3 regions of the Allobosea sp. P5_A5 genome follow, and region 2 is predicted to be linked to each of the others. Evidence: riboswitches for the same ligand, from Rfam matches in the RefSeq annotation. Region 2 holds a riboswitch; each other region holds the start of a gene.
The links. A riboswitch is a leader RNA that binds a small molecule or an ion and turns the genes downstream of it on or off. The one in region 2 is predicted to bind cobalamin.
Positions count from the first base shown of each region.

Region 1: it holds a riboswitch for cobalamin, as region 2 does, so the genes downstream of both, AC1DR6_RS01460 (ribonucleoside-diphosphate reductase subunit alpha) here and AC1DR6_RS13055 (ABC transporter substrate-binding protein) in region 2, are expected to answer to the same signal.
Region 3: it holds a riboswitch for cobalamin, as region 2 does, so the genes downstream of both, AC1DR6_RS13730 (DUF1636 family protein) here and AC1DR6_RS13055 (ABC transporter substrate-binding protein) in region 2, are expected to answer to the same signal.

Region 1 covers NZ_JBFUKY010000001.1:296,930-301,737, reverse strand. Annotated here, with positions in the region: gene AC1DR6_RS01475 (glutathione ABC transporter substrate-binding protein) at 1-526, opposite strand, end outside; gene AC1DR6_RS01470 (class I SAM-dependent methyltransferase) at 1,318-1,983, shown strand; gene AC1DR6_RS01465 (hypothetical protein) at 1,974-2,543, opposite strand; cobalamin riboswitch at 2,721-2,920, shown strand; gene AC1DR6_RS01460 (ribonucleoside-diphosphate reductase subunit alpha) at 3,039-4,808, shown strand, end outside.
Region 2 covers NZ_JBFUKY010000005.1:315,874-320,681, reverse strand. Annotated here, with positions in the region: gene AC1DR6_RS13060 (bifunctional sugar phosphate isomerase/epimerase/4-hydroxyphenylpyruvate dioxygenase family protein) at 1-1,791, shown strand, start outside; cobalamin riboswitch at 1,812-2,034, shown strand; gene AC1DR6_RS13055 (ABC transporter substrate-binding protein) at 2,256-3,290, shown strand; gene AC1DR6_RS13050 (FecCD family ABC transporter permease) at 3,301-4,344, shown strand; gene AC1DR6_RS13045 (ABC transporter ATP-binding protein) at 4,341-4,808, shown strand, end outside.
Region 3 covers NZ_JBFUKY010000006.1:99,646-104,453, forward strand. Annotated here, with positions in the region: gene cobN (cobaltochelatase subunit CobN) at 1-1,572, opposite strand, end outside; gene cobW (cobalamin biosynthesis protein CobW) at 1,583-2,626, opposite strand; gene AC1DR6_RS13730 (DUF1636 family protein) at 2,623-3,060, opposite strand; cobalamin riboswitch at 3,189-3,375, opposite strand; gene cobU (bifunctional adenosylcobinamide kinase/adenosylcobinamide-phosphate guanylyltransferase) at 3,523-4,032, shown strand; gene cobO (cob(I)yrinic acid a,c-diamide adenosyltransferase) at 4,060-4,668, shown strand; gene cbiB (adenosylcobinamide-phosphate synthase CbiB) at 4,789-4,808, opposite strand, start outside.

The DNA of each region.
Region 1 (4,808 bases), on a different contig from region 2:
GGCTGAGGATCGACGCTCCAGTGTGGGCGAGATAGTTCAGCATGACGCCGGACGGCGCCTTGAGGACGAGGCGCACGGTGAACTCGTCGACGACATCGACCTTGTCGATCGCTTCCAGCAGGCTCTGCCGCTTCAGCCGGTTGGCCGGATCGCGCAGGCGATCATAGTTGATCTTGACCGCCGCCGCGTTGAACGGCGTGCCGTCGTGGAACTTCACGTCCTTGCGCAGGTGAATGGTATATTCGGTCGCGGCCTCGTTAACGTCGGTCTTCTCAGCCAGCACGGGGACCAGCTTCAGGTCCTTGTCGAAGCCGTAGAGCCCCTGAAAGAACAGTCGCGATGCCGAGAGCGAAACGGAGTCGTTGAGATCGGTCGGATCGAGGCCAAGGATGTTGTCGCCGACGCCGACGGTCAGCTGGCCGGCGGCCTGTGCCATGGAGGACAGGCCGAGGCCGAGTGCCATGATCGAGACGAGGCTTACATTGCGGAGACGCGAAAGCATTACGCCTACGGGTGAAATCGGCATCGCCAAATTCCTTTAAGATAGATCGTGGCGCCGGTTTCGAAGACGGGCTCCGAAAAGGCTGAAAACCTAGTGGCAGAGCCCGTTGTAAAAGCTCAAGAGCCATAGCACAGGAGGGGGTTGCGTGCGGGGTATTCGACTACGTTGGAAGCCTTGATCAGGGCATTTCTTCTGCGAGCTGTCCGATTCACACCATCTTTGCGCCAGTTGGACCGGGGCGGGCTGGTCTGGGCCGCAGCATGCGCGATACGGGCGAGCCACCACACCAAGCAGGAGTGACAGCATCGATCTGAAGCTCAGAAGGGATGCTTCCAGGGGCGCCAGCCATTATGGACCACCCGTGTGCACCACCGGGTCGGTCGCAAGCCACTGATTCCAGGACTTCTTTTGGGTCAAACCCTTAGCGGGATGATAGCTGGCGGGATGATGGCGGACAGGGAGGGATTTAAAAATTACTAAATAACAAGAGAAATCAATTGTTTGTGCAGATCATGTGCGCTGAAGTGTTGCACAAAATGTTGCCCGATTGAGTGGGTAAATCAGACCCTTTTTAAGCACCTAAGACGCTTTCAATAAAGTAGCTGGATAGGTCGCTGAGAAAAAGGTCATAGAGCCGAGGCTACGGGATCAGGCCCTTAGCTGGCACGTGCACATTCCTCCTATATGGCATTCCAGTTGTCGGCTTCGAAGAAGGGCTGGAGTTGGCCCATAGCTGACCCTGCGAATGTCTGCTCTCAGGTGCTCCGTCGGCTACTGCTCTCTCCAATGCAGGCTAGTTTGTGATAAGCTTGGCCATGGACGCCTTCTCCGAGCCCAACGCTGTCACCCGCTACGCCGAGAACCCGCCACGCTTGGTGCCTGGGTACGCCGACATGCAGCGCATGGCGATGCTGCTCCTCGCGGAGCGAACCCCGGACGACGGGCAGGTCCTCGTTCTAGGCGCCGGCGGCGGGCTTGAGCTTAAAGTGTTCGCCGAGGCGCAGCCTGGATGGGCCTTCGTCGGAGTCGATCCCTCCGCGGCCATGCTAGATTTGGCGCGGATGACCCTGGGCGACCTCGAGACCCGCGCCACCCTGCACCATGGATTCATCGAGATCGCGCCCGAAGGCCCGTTTGACGCAGGCGCCTGCATTTTGACATTGCATTTCATCGAGGGCGAGGAGCGCCTGCGGACGCTGCGGGAGATCCGGCGTCGCCTGAAGCCGGGCGCCCCGCTGGTCGTCGCCCACTACAGCATCCCCGCCGACGAGATGGACATGTGGATGTCGCGGTTCGCCGCCTTCGCTATCTCGTCAGGGATCGAGCCGTCGCAGGCGCACGCCGCGCGGGCCGGCATCGTCGAGAAGCTGGCGATTCTCTCGCCCGCTGAGGATGAGCGGCTGTTACTGGATGCCGGGTTCCGAGACGTCAGACTGTTCTACGTCGGCTTCACCTTCCGCGGCTGGGTCGCCTACGCCTGATCGGCGGGCCTGCGCGATGCCTGGGACTGTAGCGAGCGCGGATACCAACCGGTGAACTTCACGGCCCCGAACAGCGCCGCGATGGTAGCCCATACGCCGAGGCGGGGCGGCACGTCAGGCCGGTAGATCCACAGCAGGTCGACTGCGACCAGCACGGCGAAGGCGGCCACCCAAGCAGCCGAGATGACATAGCTGGTCTTAAGGAACGTCGGGCTCGACCAGAGCTCGGGCTCCACGTTCTCGCGGGCGTACTGGAGGGTGAACGGCTTCCCGATCAGCATTGAAAGGATCACGATTAGCAGCAGGCCCAGGTCGACCCGCAGCCGAACGTCGATGATCGACCAGGCCGGCTGGAACGCCAAGAACCAGGCCGCCAAGCCGGCGAACAGCAGTACGGTTCCAATCTCCAGGACTTTGGGCGACTTGCCATGAAGCATTGTATCGCGGACCATCATCGCGATCGAAACCACCGCGCCGGCGAGCAAACCGTCGAGGGAGCCGAGCGCCCGATCGACCAGCGCGAAAGCCAAGAACGGCGCGAATGCGAGAAGAATGTTCATGGGTGTCGATCCAGCCGAGATGAGCCGGAATAGCGCTGCGTCAGGTAGGAGTCGAGCGGCGGTAGCCAAGTTGCTAGACGGCCTTGATCATCGCAGCGAATGTCGGCTCCCTTCCGAGATATCCACAGACGCTGCGCCTTTGCTTCACTATGAATTGACATCCGCGCCGGACGCGCCACTAGATCTGGTTGTCACGGTCTCTCGAATCGCAAGATCGAGAGCTAAGAGGGAAGCCGGTGCGAAACCGGCGCTGCCCCCGCAACTGTCAGCGGCGAGTTCTTAAGTCCAGCCTATGTCACTGGTGCGCAAGGCGCTGGGAAGACGGACAAGAGCGACGACCCGCGAGCCAGGAGACCTGCCGCGACGACATGAAGTTCCTCGGGCGGGGTGTCCCGGTGGATCGCTTTGCAGCGTCCGCTGGCGATTTTCGCCGCGATCGACTGTGCCGCGAGTCCGCCTCGGCTCTTGCCCCCAACAGATGGGGTTTAAAAGCCGATGTCCCTCGCGACCGATACCATGCGCCCTGCGACGCCTTATGTTGATGCCTCGCCGGGCAGCGAGCAGCGCGCAGCGAGCGAGCCGGGCTTTCAGATCATCCGCCGCAATGGCGGCGTCACGCCCTTTGACGCCTCGAAGATCAGCGTCGCGCTGACCAAGGCGTTCCTGGCGGTCGAGGGCTCCAGCGCCGCCGCCTCGCGCCGCATCCACGACATCGTCGCCGATTTGACCACGCAGATCGTCGCCGGCCTGACCCGCCGCGCTGATGCCGGCCGGACTTTCCATATCGAGGACGTGCAGGACCAGGTCGAGCTCGCGCTGATGCGCTCCGAGCACCACAAGGTCGCCCGCGCCTATGTGCTCTATCGCGAGGAGCGTGCGCAGGAGCGCGCCCGCGCCAAAGCCGAGACCAAGCCCGTCGTGGTCGCCGCGCCGGCCCTGCGGATGAAGGCCGCCGATGGCGCTCTCGTGCCGCTCGACGCAGTCCGTCTCGCAACCGTGATCCGCGAGGCCTGCGCCGATCTCGATGGCGTCTCGGCGGAAGCCGTACTGACGGAAGCGCGGCGCAATCTCTATGACGGCATCTCGCTCGACGAACTGGCACAGGCGCCGATCCTGGCGGCGCGCACGCTAGTCGAGACCGAGCCGAACTATTCCAAGGTGTCGGCCCGCCTCCTGCTCGACAAGCTGCGTCGCGAAGCGCTGAGCTTCGTCCATGGCCGCACCGAGCAGGCAACTCAAGCCGAGATGGCCGGGCGCTATGGCGAATATCTCCACGCCTATGTGAAGACCGGCATCGCCAACGAATTGCTCGACCCCGAACTCGGCCGCTTCGATCTCGACCGCATGGCCGCGGCGCTGAAGCCCGAGCGCGATCTCCAGTTCGACTATCTCGGCTTCCAGACGCTCTATGACCGCTATTTCCTGCACGTGCGGGGCAACCGCTTCGAGCTGCCGCAGGCCTTCTTCATGCGCGTCGCCATGGGCCTCGCCATCCGCGAGATCGACCGCGAGGCGCGCGCCATCGAGTTCTACGACCTGCTGTCGTCGTTCGACTTCATGGCCTCGACGCCGACCCTGTTCAATGCCGGCACGCTGCGGCCGCAGCTCTCATCCTGCTTCCTGACCACGGTTGCAGACGATCTCGACGGCATCTTCAAGGCGGTCAAGGACAATGCCCTGCTCGCCAAATACTCCGGCGGGCTCGGCAACGACTGGACGCCGGTTCGGGGCCTGGGCGCCCATATCAAGGGCACCAATGGCGAAAGCCAGGGCATCGTGCCCTTCCTGAAGGTCGCCAACGACACCGCCATCGCCGTCAACCAGGGTGGCAAGCGCAAGGGCGCGGTCTGCGCCTATCTCGAAACCTGGCATGTCGACATCGAGGAGTTCCTCGACCTTCGCAAGAACACCGGCGACGAGCGCCGCCGCACCCATGACATGAACACGGCGAACTGGATTCCCGACCTGTTCATGCAGCGTGTCATGGCGGGCGGGCAGTGGACCCTGTTTTCGCCCGACGAAGTGCCCGATTTGCATGACCTCTACGGCAAACTCTTCAAGGCGGCTTACGAGGCCTACGAGGCCAAAGCGGAGCGCGGCCAGATCAAGGTGTTCAAGCGTCTCAACGCGCTCGAACTCTGGCGCAAGATGCTGACAATGCTCTTCGAGACCGGCCATCCCTGGATCACCTTCAAGGACGCCTGCAATCTGCGCTCGCCGCAGCAGCATGCCGGCGTGGTGCACTCCTCGAACCTGTGCACCGAG
Region 2 (4,808 bases):
CCGGGCTCGCCCGCCGAGATCAGGCGGATCTGTGCCGATCTTGGGCTGACGATCGTCACCTGCCAGCCCTTCCGCGATTTCGAGGGCATGCCGGAAGGCCGCCGCCAGCGTGTCTTCGACCGGGCCGAGCGCAAATTCGACCTGCTGCAGGAACTCGGCACCGACCTGCTCTTCGTCTGTTCCAACACCTCGCCTGAAGCGCTGTCCGGCATCGACCGACTCGCCGCCGACTTCGCCGAACTGGGCGAACGCGCCGGCAAGCGCGGCTTCAAGATCGGCTACGAGGCGCTGGCCTGGGGCCGCCAGATCTTCGACTACCGCGACGCCTGGGAGATCGTGCGCCGCGCCAACCGGCCGGAGGTCGGGATCGTGCTCGATTCCTTCCACATCCTCTCGCGCAAGCTCGACGTTTCCGCCATCGGGACGATCCCCCGCGACAAGATCGCGATGGTGCAGATGGCCGACGCGCCGCTGCTGCAGATGGACTATCTGTCGTGGAGCCGGCATTGGCGCTGCCTGCCGGGCCAGGGCGACCTCGATCTATCCGCCTTCATGCGCGCGCTCGCCGATACCGGCTATGATGGCGTGCTCTCCTTGGAGATCTTCAACGACCGCTTCCGTGCTGGTTCGGCGCGATCGGTCGCGCTGGATGGGCACCGCTCGCTGATCTGGCTGCTCGACGAGACCGGCCGTCAGGTCGGCAAACCCGTTCCCGGCGCCGTGCCGATGCCGCCGCCGGGGCCGGTCGAGGCTGTCGAATTCCTCGAATTCGCCGTGGCCGAGGTCGAGAGGGCCAGCTTCGAGGGCATGCTGCGGGCGCTCGGATTCACCCGCATCGGCAAGCACCGCTCGAAGGAGGTCGGGCTTTGGCGTCAGGGCGATATCCGCATCGTCCTGAACAGCGAGGATGACGGCTTCGCCCACAGCTATCAGATCACCCATGGCTCGTCGGTCTGCGCGCTGGCGCTGCGGGTGCCGGACGCGCAGGCCGCGACCGCGCGCGCCAAGGCGCTGCTCGACGTGCCCCATGCCGGCGCGGTCGGGCCGGGCGAGCTCGACATCCCCGCCGTGCGTGGGCTCGGCGGCAGCCTGATCTATTTTATCGACGGGGGCTCGGCGCTCGGCCGCTGGGCGCAGGTCGATTTCGAGCCGACCCACGAGACGGGCGCCGATGCCGGCCTGCTCGGCGTCGACCATGTCTCGCAGACCATGCAGTACGAGGAGATGCTGACCTGGCTGCTGTTCTATTCCTCGCTCTTCGACACGAAGAAGGCGCCCAGCCAGGCCGTGCTCGACCCCGGCGGCGTGGTCCAGAGCCAGGTCATCGAGAGCGGGCTCGACGGCCGCAACGGCCATGGCCTGCGGCTCATCCTCAACGGCTCGCAAAGCCACCGCACGCTCTCGGCTCGTTTCGTCACCGACTTCTTCGGCTCCGGTGTCCAGCACATCGCGCTGACGACGAACGACATCGTCGCGACCGTCCGGCAGCTTGCGGCGAACGGCGTCTCGATGTTGCCGATTCCGGAGAATTACTACGACGACCTCGAGTCCCGCTCCGACCTGCCGCCGGAAGAGATCGACGCCTTGAAGGCGCTGAACATTCTCTATGACAGCGATGCCGGCGGCAGCTTCCATCAGGCCTATACGCAGACACTCGATGGCGGCCTGTTCTTCGAGATCGTCCAACGCAGCGGTTATACGGGCTATGGCGCCCCCAATGCCGGCATTCGCCTGACCGCACAGGCACGGCTGGCGCGTCCGATCACGGTGCCGGCCCCGATGGGGCATTGACGACTTCTTGCCGCCCTCTATGGTGAGGCCTCGATCGAGGTTCTTCGGGTTCTGCCCGAAGCTAAGAGGGAATTCGGTGAGGCCGGGCACTGTGAGGTGTCTGCCGAAGCCGAAGCTGCCCCCGCAACTGTAAGCGGCGAGCCCTTCGTCCATCGTCCACTGGTGCCGTGAGGTGCCGGGAAGGCCGGGCGAAACAGGCATAGACCCGCGAGCCAGGAGACCTGCCCCGGTCGCTGAAGACGTCTTTCGGGCGGGGTGCTCCGATGGCTGTGTCGTGACCGGTGCCTTGGCGGCCTCGGCTCCCTCACGCCTACGCGCTCTCGCCCCCATCTCGGGGAGCGATGATATCCATGTCCAAGTTCAATGCGGTTTCCGGCGGGCGCAGCAGCGTCGGCCGCGGCTTGACGCAACCCTATCTCGCGGCCTATCGGATATGTAACAATATTACATATCGAGGCCTTGCCATGTTTGCCCATCCCAAGCCAAGCCATCTGCTGCCGGCGCTTGCCGCGCTTTTCGGTCTGGCATTCAGCGGTGTCGCATCGGCGGAGCCGACCCGTTACCCCCTGACGCTGGAGAACTGCCGCGAGAACGTCACCTTCGCGGCGCCGCCCAAGCGCGTGGTCTCGATCGGTCAGACGCAGACGGAAATCCTCTACGCGCTGGGCCTTGGCGACCGTGTCGTGGGAACGGCCGTCTGGTTCTCGCCTGTTGCCAAGCCCTATGAGGCGGTTAACGCCAAGGTGAAGCGCCTCGCCGACAACGACCCGAGCTTCGAGGCGGTGCTGGCGCAGGACCCCGACATGGTCACCGCGATGTTCGAATGGCACATCGGCCCCAATGGCATCGTCGGCAAGCGCGACCAGTTCGCCAAGGTCAAGGTGCCGACTTATGTCTCGCCCACCGACTGCGTCGGCAAGGACAATTCGGGCGCCGGCGATGGCGTCCGCACCAGAATGTTCACGATGGATCTCGTCTATCAGAACATCCGGGAGTTCGGGCAGATCTTCGATGTCTCCGACCGGGCTGACACGCTGGTTGCGGAGCTGAAGGCGCGCGAGGAAAAAGCGGTCGCGGCCGTTGCCGACCTCAAGGCCCAGGATGTCTCCATCGCGGTCTGGTTCTCCAGCAAGGATCTCAAGGGCGACGCCTTCATGGCCGGTAAGAACGGCGTGCCGGCCTATATCCTGTCCAAGCTCGGCGCCCGCAACGTCATCACGACCAACGAGGAATGGCCCCTGGTGGGCTGGGAGAGCATCGCCGCCGCCAACCCCTCCGTCATCGTCGCAGTCCGGATGGACCGCCGCCGCTTCCCCGCCGACGACATCGAGAGGAAGCTGGAGTTCCTGAAGACCGATCCGGTCGCCAGCAAGCTCGATGCCGTGAAGAACGGGCGTGTCGTGGTGATGGATGTCGGCGCGACGCGGGCCGGCATCGACACGGTCGACGGAATCGAGACGCTGGCCAAGGCCATCGCCGGCTTCCGCCCGGTCAACTGAGCAGCATGCCTTGAGCCACGCTGCCCATGGACCCAACTGGCCGGTGCGCATCGGCGCCGGTCTCCTCGCGCTGATCGCGCTTGCGCTCGCGGTCGCGCTGGCCGTGACGATCGGCGAGATGCGCATTCCGCTCGACACCGCGCTGAAGGCTCTCGGCAACGGGCTGTTCGATCTCGGCCTGCCGGTCAGCGCGATCCAGCAGGGCGTCATCTTCGATTATCGCCTGAGCCGTGCGCTGATGGCGGCGCTGTGCGGCGGCTCGCTCGCAATTTCGGGCGCGATCTTGCAGGCGCTGCTCCGCAACCCCTTGGCCGAGCCCTATATCCTCGGCATTTCCGCCGGCGCCTCCACCGGCGCCGTGGCGGTGCTGATCCTGGGCATCAGCGTCGGCGGCCTCACGCTGAGCCTGTCCGCCGGTGCCTTCGTCGGCTCCTGCGCCGCGCTGGCCGTCGTCGCGTTTCTCGCCTCTGGGGCCGGCGGCGCCAGCGACCGCGTCATCTTGTCGGGTGTCGCGACCTCGCAGCTCTTCAATGCGGCCACCGCGACGATCGTGACGACGCTTGCCAGCGCCGAGCAGGCGAGGGGCGTGATGTTCTGGCTGCTCGGTAATTTCGGCGGCGTGCGTTGGCCCGATCTCTGGATCGCGACGCCCGTCGCCTTTATCGGCTTCGGCTTGTGCATGCTGCACGCCAAGGTGCTCGATGCCTTCGCCTTCGGCGCGGATTCCGCTGCGGCTCTGGGTGTGGCGGTGACGCGGGTGCGCGTCGTGCTGTTCGTCACCACCGCGGTGATGACGGCGGTGATGGTCAGCATCGTCGGCACGGTCGGGTTCGTCGGTCTCGTCATCCCCCATGCGGCACGGTTCCTCGTCGGCTCCGGACATGCCCGGCTGCTGCCGGCCTGCCTGGTCGGCGGGGCTCTGTTCATGATCGGCGCCGATATCCTCTCGCGTGTGCTGGTTCCCCAGCAGATCCTCCCGATTGGCGTGGTGACGGCGCTGTTCGGCGCGCCCGCCTTCGCGGTCATCCTCTATCGGGCGAGACGCCCGTCATGACGCTGGCCGCACGCGATCTGCGCTGGGGCGTCGCCGGCCGGATGATCGTCGACGACGTGACGCTGGAGGCCGCACCGGGCCGCATCCTCGGCCTGATCGGGCCAAACGGTTCCGGAAAATCCAGCCTGCTGCGGCTGCTCTGCCGTCTGCGCGATGTCGCCAGCGGCGTCGTCACCTTGGACGGGCGCGACATTGCCACCGTCCCCCGCCGCGAGCTCGCGCGCCGGCTCGCCTTTGTCGAGCAACAGGCGACGACCGAGGTTCAGCTCTCCGTCTGCGACGTGGTCAGGCTGGGGCGGACGCCGCATCGCGCCGCGCTCGCCTCGTGGAGCCCCGCCGACGAGGCTGCGGTCAACGAGGCCCTGGAGCGCGTCGGCCTGCAGGATCGGCACGATCAGTTCTGGCATACGCTGTCGGGCGGCGAGCGCCAGCGCGTCCATATCGCTCGCGCTTTGGCGCAAGAG
Region 3 (4,808 bases), on a different contig from region 2:
GCTGGAGACCGGCAGGGCGACATCGGCGGAGCCTCTGGTGAGGGCCTGCATCAACCTGGAGCCCTCATCCTGAGGAGCAAGGCGCAAGCCTTGCGTCTCGAAGGATGCGCCAGAGCGCAGGGGAACATCCTTCGAGACGCCGCTTCGCGGCTCCTCGGGATGAGGGCTAAGGGAACCGACGCTATATCCCGCCCTTGCCAGCAACTCCCGGATCGCCGCCATGCTCGCCGGCGTATCCAGCCCGACCGCAAAGCCGGCCCGGCCGCCGCGCGCTGGATAGTCCGACATCACCAGTGCCAGCCGCCGCTCCGGCGCAGACTTTCGCGCCAGCGCGATCCACCCGGCCGCCAGATCCGCCAGCGCGGAGATACCATCTGCATCCGGTATGAGCCGACGCATCCGAAATCCGGTCGCCGGGTCGGCTTCCTCCGCCTTGAACGCGACGGGAATGGCCCCGATGCGACCGTCGAATTCGGGCAGTGCCACCTGCATGGCGAGATCGGCCGCCGAAAGCCCGCGTGGCGAAGCGGCCCACGCCTCACGCGGACTGCCGACAGGCACGGCTTGGAGTATCGGGCAATCGGCGCCGTCGAGCACGAAGCCGGCATCGTCTCTGGCGGAAAAGGCGGTGGTCGTGACGATTAGCGCGGGTTTGCGCAGCGCGATCAGGGCCGAAAGTTCCGAGGTGACGGTGGGGTCCTTCAGGCTTGTCAACGCGAGCGGCAGCGGCGCGAGACCGCGCGCGGCCAGCGCGGCCGAGATAGCTTCGGCCATGGCGGTGTCGCCGGCCGTGATGCCGGAGCGATACAGCAGGACGGGCACGAGCGGCGCGTCGGGCGGCAAGGCCGCGAGTGCGTCTGGCCAAGGCAGCGGCCGCGCCTCGCCTCCCAGAGCGAAGATCGACGGGAGCGGGACCGGCGCGAGATCGGTAAAAACGGCCCCGCCCTTCGAAGGCGGCTGGCCGGCAGGATAAGGGGCTCGCCCCGCGTCGAGAAACCTCGCCGCGATAGTCAGCATCCGGCGCATATTCTCCGTGCCGCCGGCCTTGAAGTAGCGCAGGATCGCCTGCGCGCAAGCGGCCGGCACGGTGCCGTATTCGGCGAGCCTCTCGTCGTCGCGATCGTCGCCCGGCAGAACGGCGAGCGCGATGCCTTCGCGCCGGCAGATATTGGCGAGCTGCTCGATGCCATAGCGCCAGTAGTCGAGGCCACCGAGGCACCGCACCACCACGAAGCGGCAGCGCGACACCGTCTTTTCGATCAGCAGATCGACCGAAAGCGGATGCCGCAGCTGCCGCAGCGAGGCAAGACGGACGCTGAGACTTTCGCCGTCATGCTCGCTCTTGTGGCGAGCATCCACGTCTTGAACGCGACCTTCGACCAGCAAAGCCGTGGATGGCCGGGACAAGCCCGACCATGACGGCGGAGGATCCGCAGAGCTGAGGGCAGTCGCCAGGGCCGAGAGATCACTGTCAGCGAAGGACAGCACCAGCACGTCTCCCGGCGGCAAGGCGAGATCGACGGCGTCCTCGCCGTCGTCGAGCCTGATCTCGCTGGTCGGGAGAAGGTGCATCGGTGCTGCGTCAGCCCCCCGCTAGCGCCGCTTGCACGGCCTTCACGTCGAAACCCTTCAGGCCGATCACGGTCAGGCGACCCTCCTGTGACTCGGACGCCCCCCAAGCCCGGTCGTAGTGATGGCCGACACGGCGGCCGACGCCCTGCACGACAAGCCGCATCGGCTTGCCCGGCACGGCGGCAAAGCCTTTCAGCCGCAGCACGCCGTCCGCCTCGGCCGCCTTGGTGAACCGCGCCGAAAGCTCTTCCGGCGAGAGCCCTGCCGGCAGCGGCAGCGCAACCGAGTCGAAATCATCATGGTCGTGCTCGCCTTCGCCCTCGCCATGATGAGAGGGGCGGGCGGCGAGATCGCTTTCGGCGGCGGCGCCCAAGCCGACGATCAGCGCCGGCTCGACCTTGCCATGAGCGGTCTCGACGATCTTGATCGCCTTGGGCAGATGCGCGGCGATCTCGGCCTTGACCCGCGCCCGCCCGGCCTCGTCGATCAGGTCGCTCTTGTTGAGTAGGATCAGGTCGGCGCAGAGGATCTGGTCCTCGAACACCTCTTCCAGCGGGTTGTCATGATCGACGTTAGGATCGGCCGCCTTCTGCGCCGCGAGCGCCTCCGGATCGTCGGCGAACTGGCCTTCTGCCACGGCCGGGCCATCGACCACGGCGATGACGCCGTCAACGGTGACACGGGCGCGGATCGCCGGCCAGTTGAAAGCCTGCACAAGCGGCTTGGGCAGCGCGAGGCCCGAGGTCTCGATCAGGATATGGTCGGGCGGATTCGCCCGGTTCAGCAGCCTTTCCAGCGCCGGCACGAAATCATCGGCGACGGTGCAGCAGATGCAGCCATTGGGCAGCTCGACGACATCGTCTTCCGAGCAGCCGGCGATGCCGCAGCCCTTCAGGAACTCGCCGTCGAAGCCGAGATCGCCGAACTCGTTGACCAGCACGGCGAGGCGCTTGCCTTGGGCGTTTTCAAGGAGATGGCGCACCAGCGTCGTCTTCCCGGCACCGAGGAAGCCGGTGACGATGGTACAGGGGGTCTTGGCGAGAGAGGCGGTCATGAGGGCTGTCTCGTAATCGAAAGGGGAGGGATGCGCGCCACGACGCTCTTGCGGATCGTCTCGGGGCGCTCGCGCCAGGGCACAATCCCGTCCGGCGTCGCGCCGTATTGGCTGGCGAAGGCGATCAGCGTCTCGACTGCGCTGTGAGGGTCGAGATCGCCATAGACATAGGTCCATTTGCCCGCGCCGGTGAGGGCGACGGTGCAAGGCCGCTTGCAGACGGAGAGGCATTCGACGGGCTCAACGGAGATTGCACCGCCGAGACCTTCGATCTGCGCCGCCAGAGCTTCGGCCAGCGCGATGCCGGGGCGATCGTACCCGTCAGGCAGGTCGGCGCGGGCGCGGCGGCAGGCCGTGCAGACATGGATGGTGCAGCTGGCGAGGCCGAGAGCGGAGCCCTCGCGCTCGTCCAGAGGCCGGTCTTGGACCGCCATGTCAACTGGATCGCGCGAGGGCGATATGGCGGGAGGGAAAGGCCGCGCGGATGCGGGCCTTCGCGCCCGGGCAGGGCTGGAAGCAAATCATCTGTCGTCTCCGTAGCCGCCCCGCCGGCAGCTTGTTGGATCGTTGCGGGTCGACGGCAGGTCTCCTGGCTCACGGCTTCAAGACGTCCGGCGCCGCCTTCCCGGATCGAAATCCAGTGGCGGATGGCGTCGGACACGCCGCTTACAGTTGCGGGGGCAGCCGCGGTTTCGTACCGCGTTCCCTTTTCACCTCCTCGCGGAGGCACCGTCGATGACGATCAATAGCTGCGGCGGTGCCGCCGCGCAATGCAATGGCGTCATTCTCGGGCTTGACCCGAGAATCTCCGGCAGGAAGAGGTAGCGGAGCTCTGTTCGGCAACAGATGCTCGGGTCTATCCCGAGCATGACGGCTGGGACAGGCGGAGCATTGTCATGGACATCCCCCACCTCACCCTCGTCCTCGGCGGCGCCCGCTCCGGCAAGAGCCGTCATGCCGAGGCGCTGGTCGAGGCACTGCCCGCGCCTTGGACCTACATCGCCACCGCCCAGGCCTATGACGACGAGATGCGGCAGCGCATCGCCGAGCATCGCGCACGTCGTCCTGCTGGCTGGCAGACGGTGGATGCGCCGATCGAGCTCGCCGAGGCGATCGAGGCTCGTTCCGATCGCCCGATCCTGGTCGATTGCCTGACGCTGTGGCTGACCAACCTCATCCTCGCCGAGCGCGACACGGCCGACGCCCGCGCGGCCCTGATCGCGGCTTGCGAGAGGGCGACCGCACCCATCGTGATGGTTTCCAACGAGGTCGGCTTGGGTATCGTGCCGGACAATGCGCTGGCGCGGCGCTTCCGCGACGAGGCCGGCCGGCTGCATCAGGCGCTTGCGGCGCGCGCCGGGCGCGTGGTCTTCATGGTCGCCGGATTGCCGATGCAGGTTAAATGAAATGAGCGAAATGAGACGAGTGAAACGATGACGGAGATCGACGACGCCGCGCGCCACAAGGCAAAGATGGAAAAGCGCAAGGCGGTTCAGGATGCCGAAGTCGCGGCGAAAACGGTCGAAAAAGGCCTGCTGATCGTTAATACCGGCCCGGGCAAGGGTAAATCCACCGCCGCTTTCGGACTGATGCTGCGCGCGCTCGGCCATGGCTGGCGGGTCGGCGTGGTGCAGTTCATCAAGGGCGCCTGGGACACCGGCGAGCGCAAGGCGCTGGACGCTTTTCCCGGCCAGGTCGAATGGCACAGCATGGGCGAGGGCTTCACCTGGGAAACACAGGACAAGGCCCGCGATATCGCCGCCGCCACCCGCGCCTTTGCCAAGGCTCGCGAGCTCATGGCCGATCCGGGGATCCGGCTCCTCGTTCTCGACGAGCTCAACATCGCCCTGCGTTATGATTATCTGCCGCTGGCCGAGGTGGTCGAAACACTCGCTGCCCGGCGCGCCGACCTGCACGTCGTCGTCACCGGCCGCAACGCCAAGCCGGAACTGATCGCCGCCGCCGATCTCGTCACCGAGATGACGCTGGTGAAGCACCATTTCGCCGCCGGCGTGAAGGCGCAGGAGGGTATCGAGTTCTGAGAACGCTTTGCCGTCATTGCGAGGAGCGAAGCGACGAAGCAATCCAGAAGGACCGGGTGAAGCCGTCGCGCCCGTCCCCCTGGATTGCTTCGCTGCGCTCGCAATGACGACCGATGATGCCTAAGCGAGGGCGATGATGG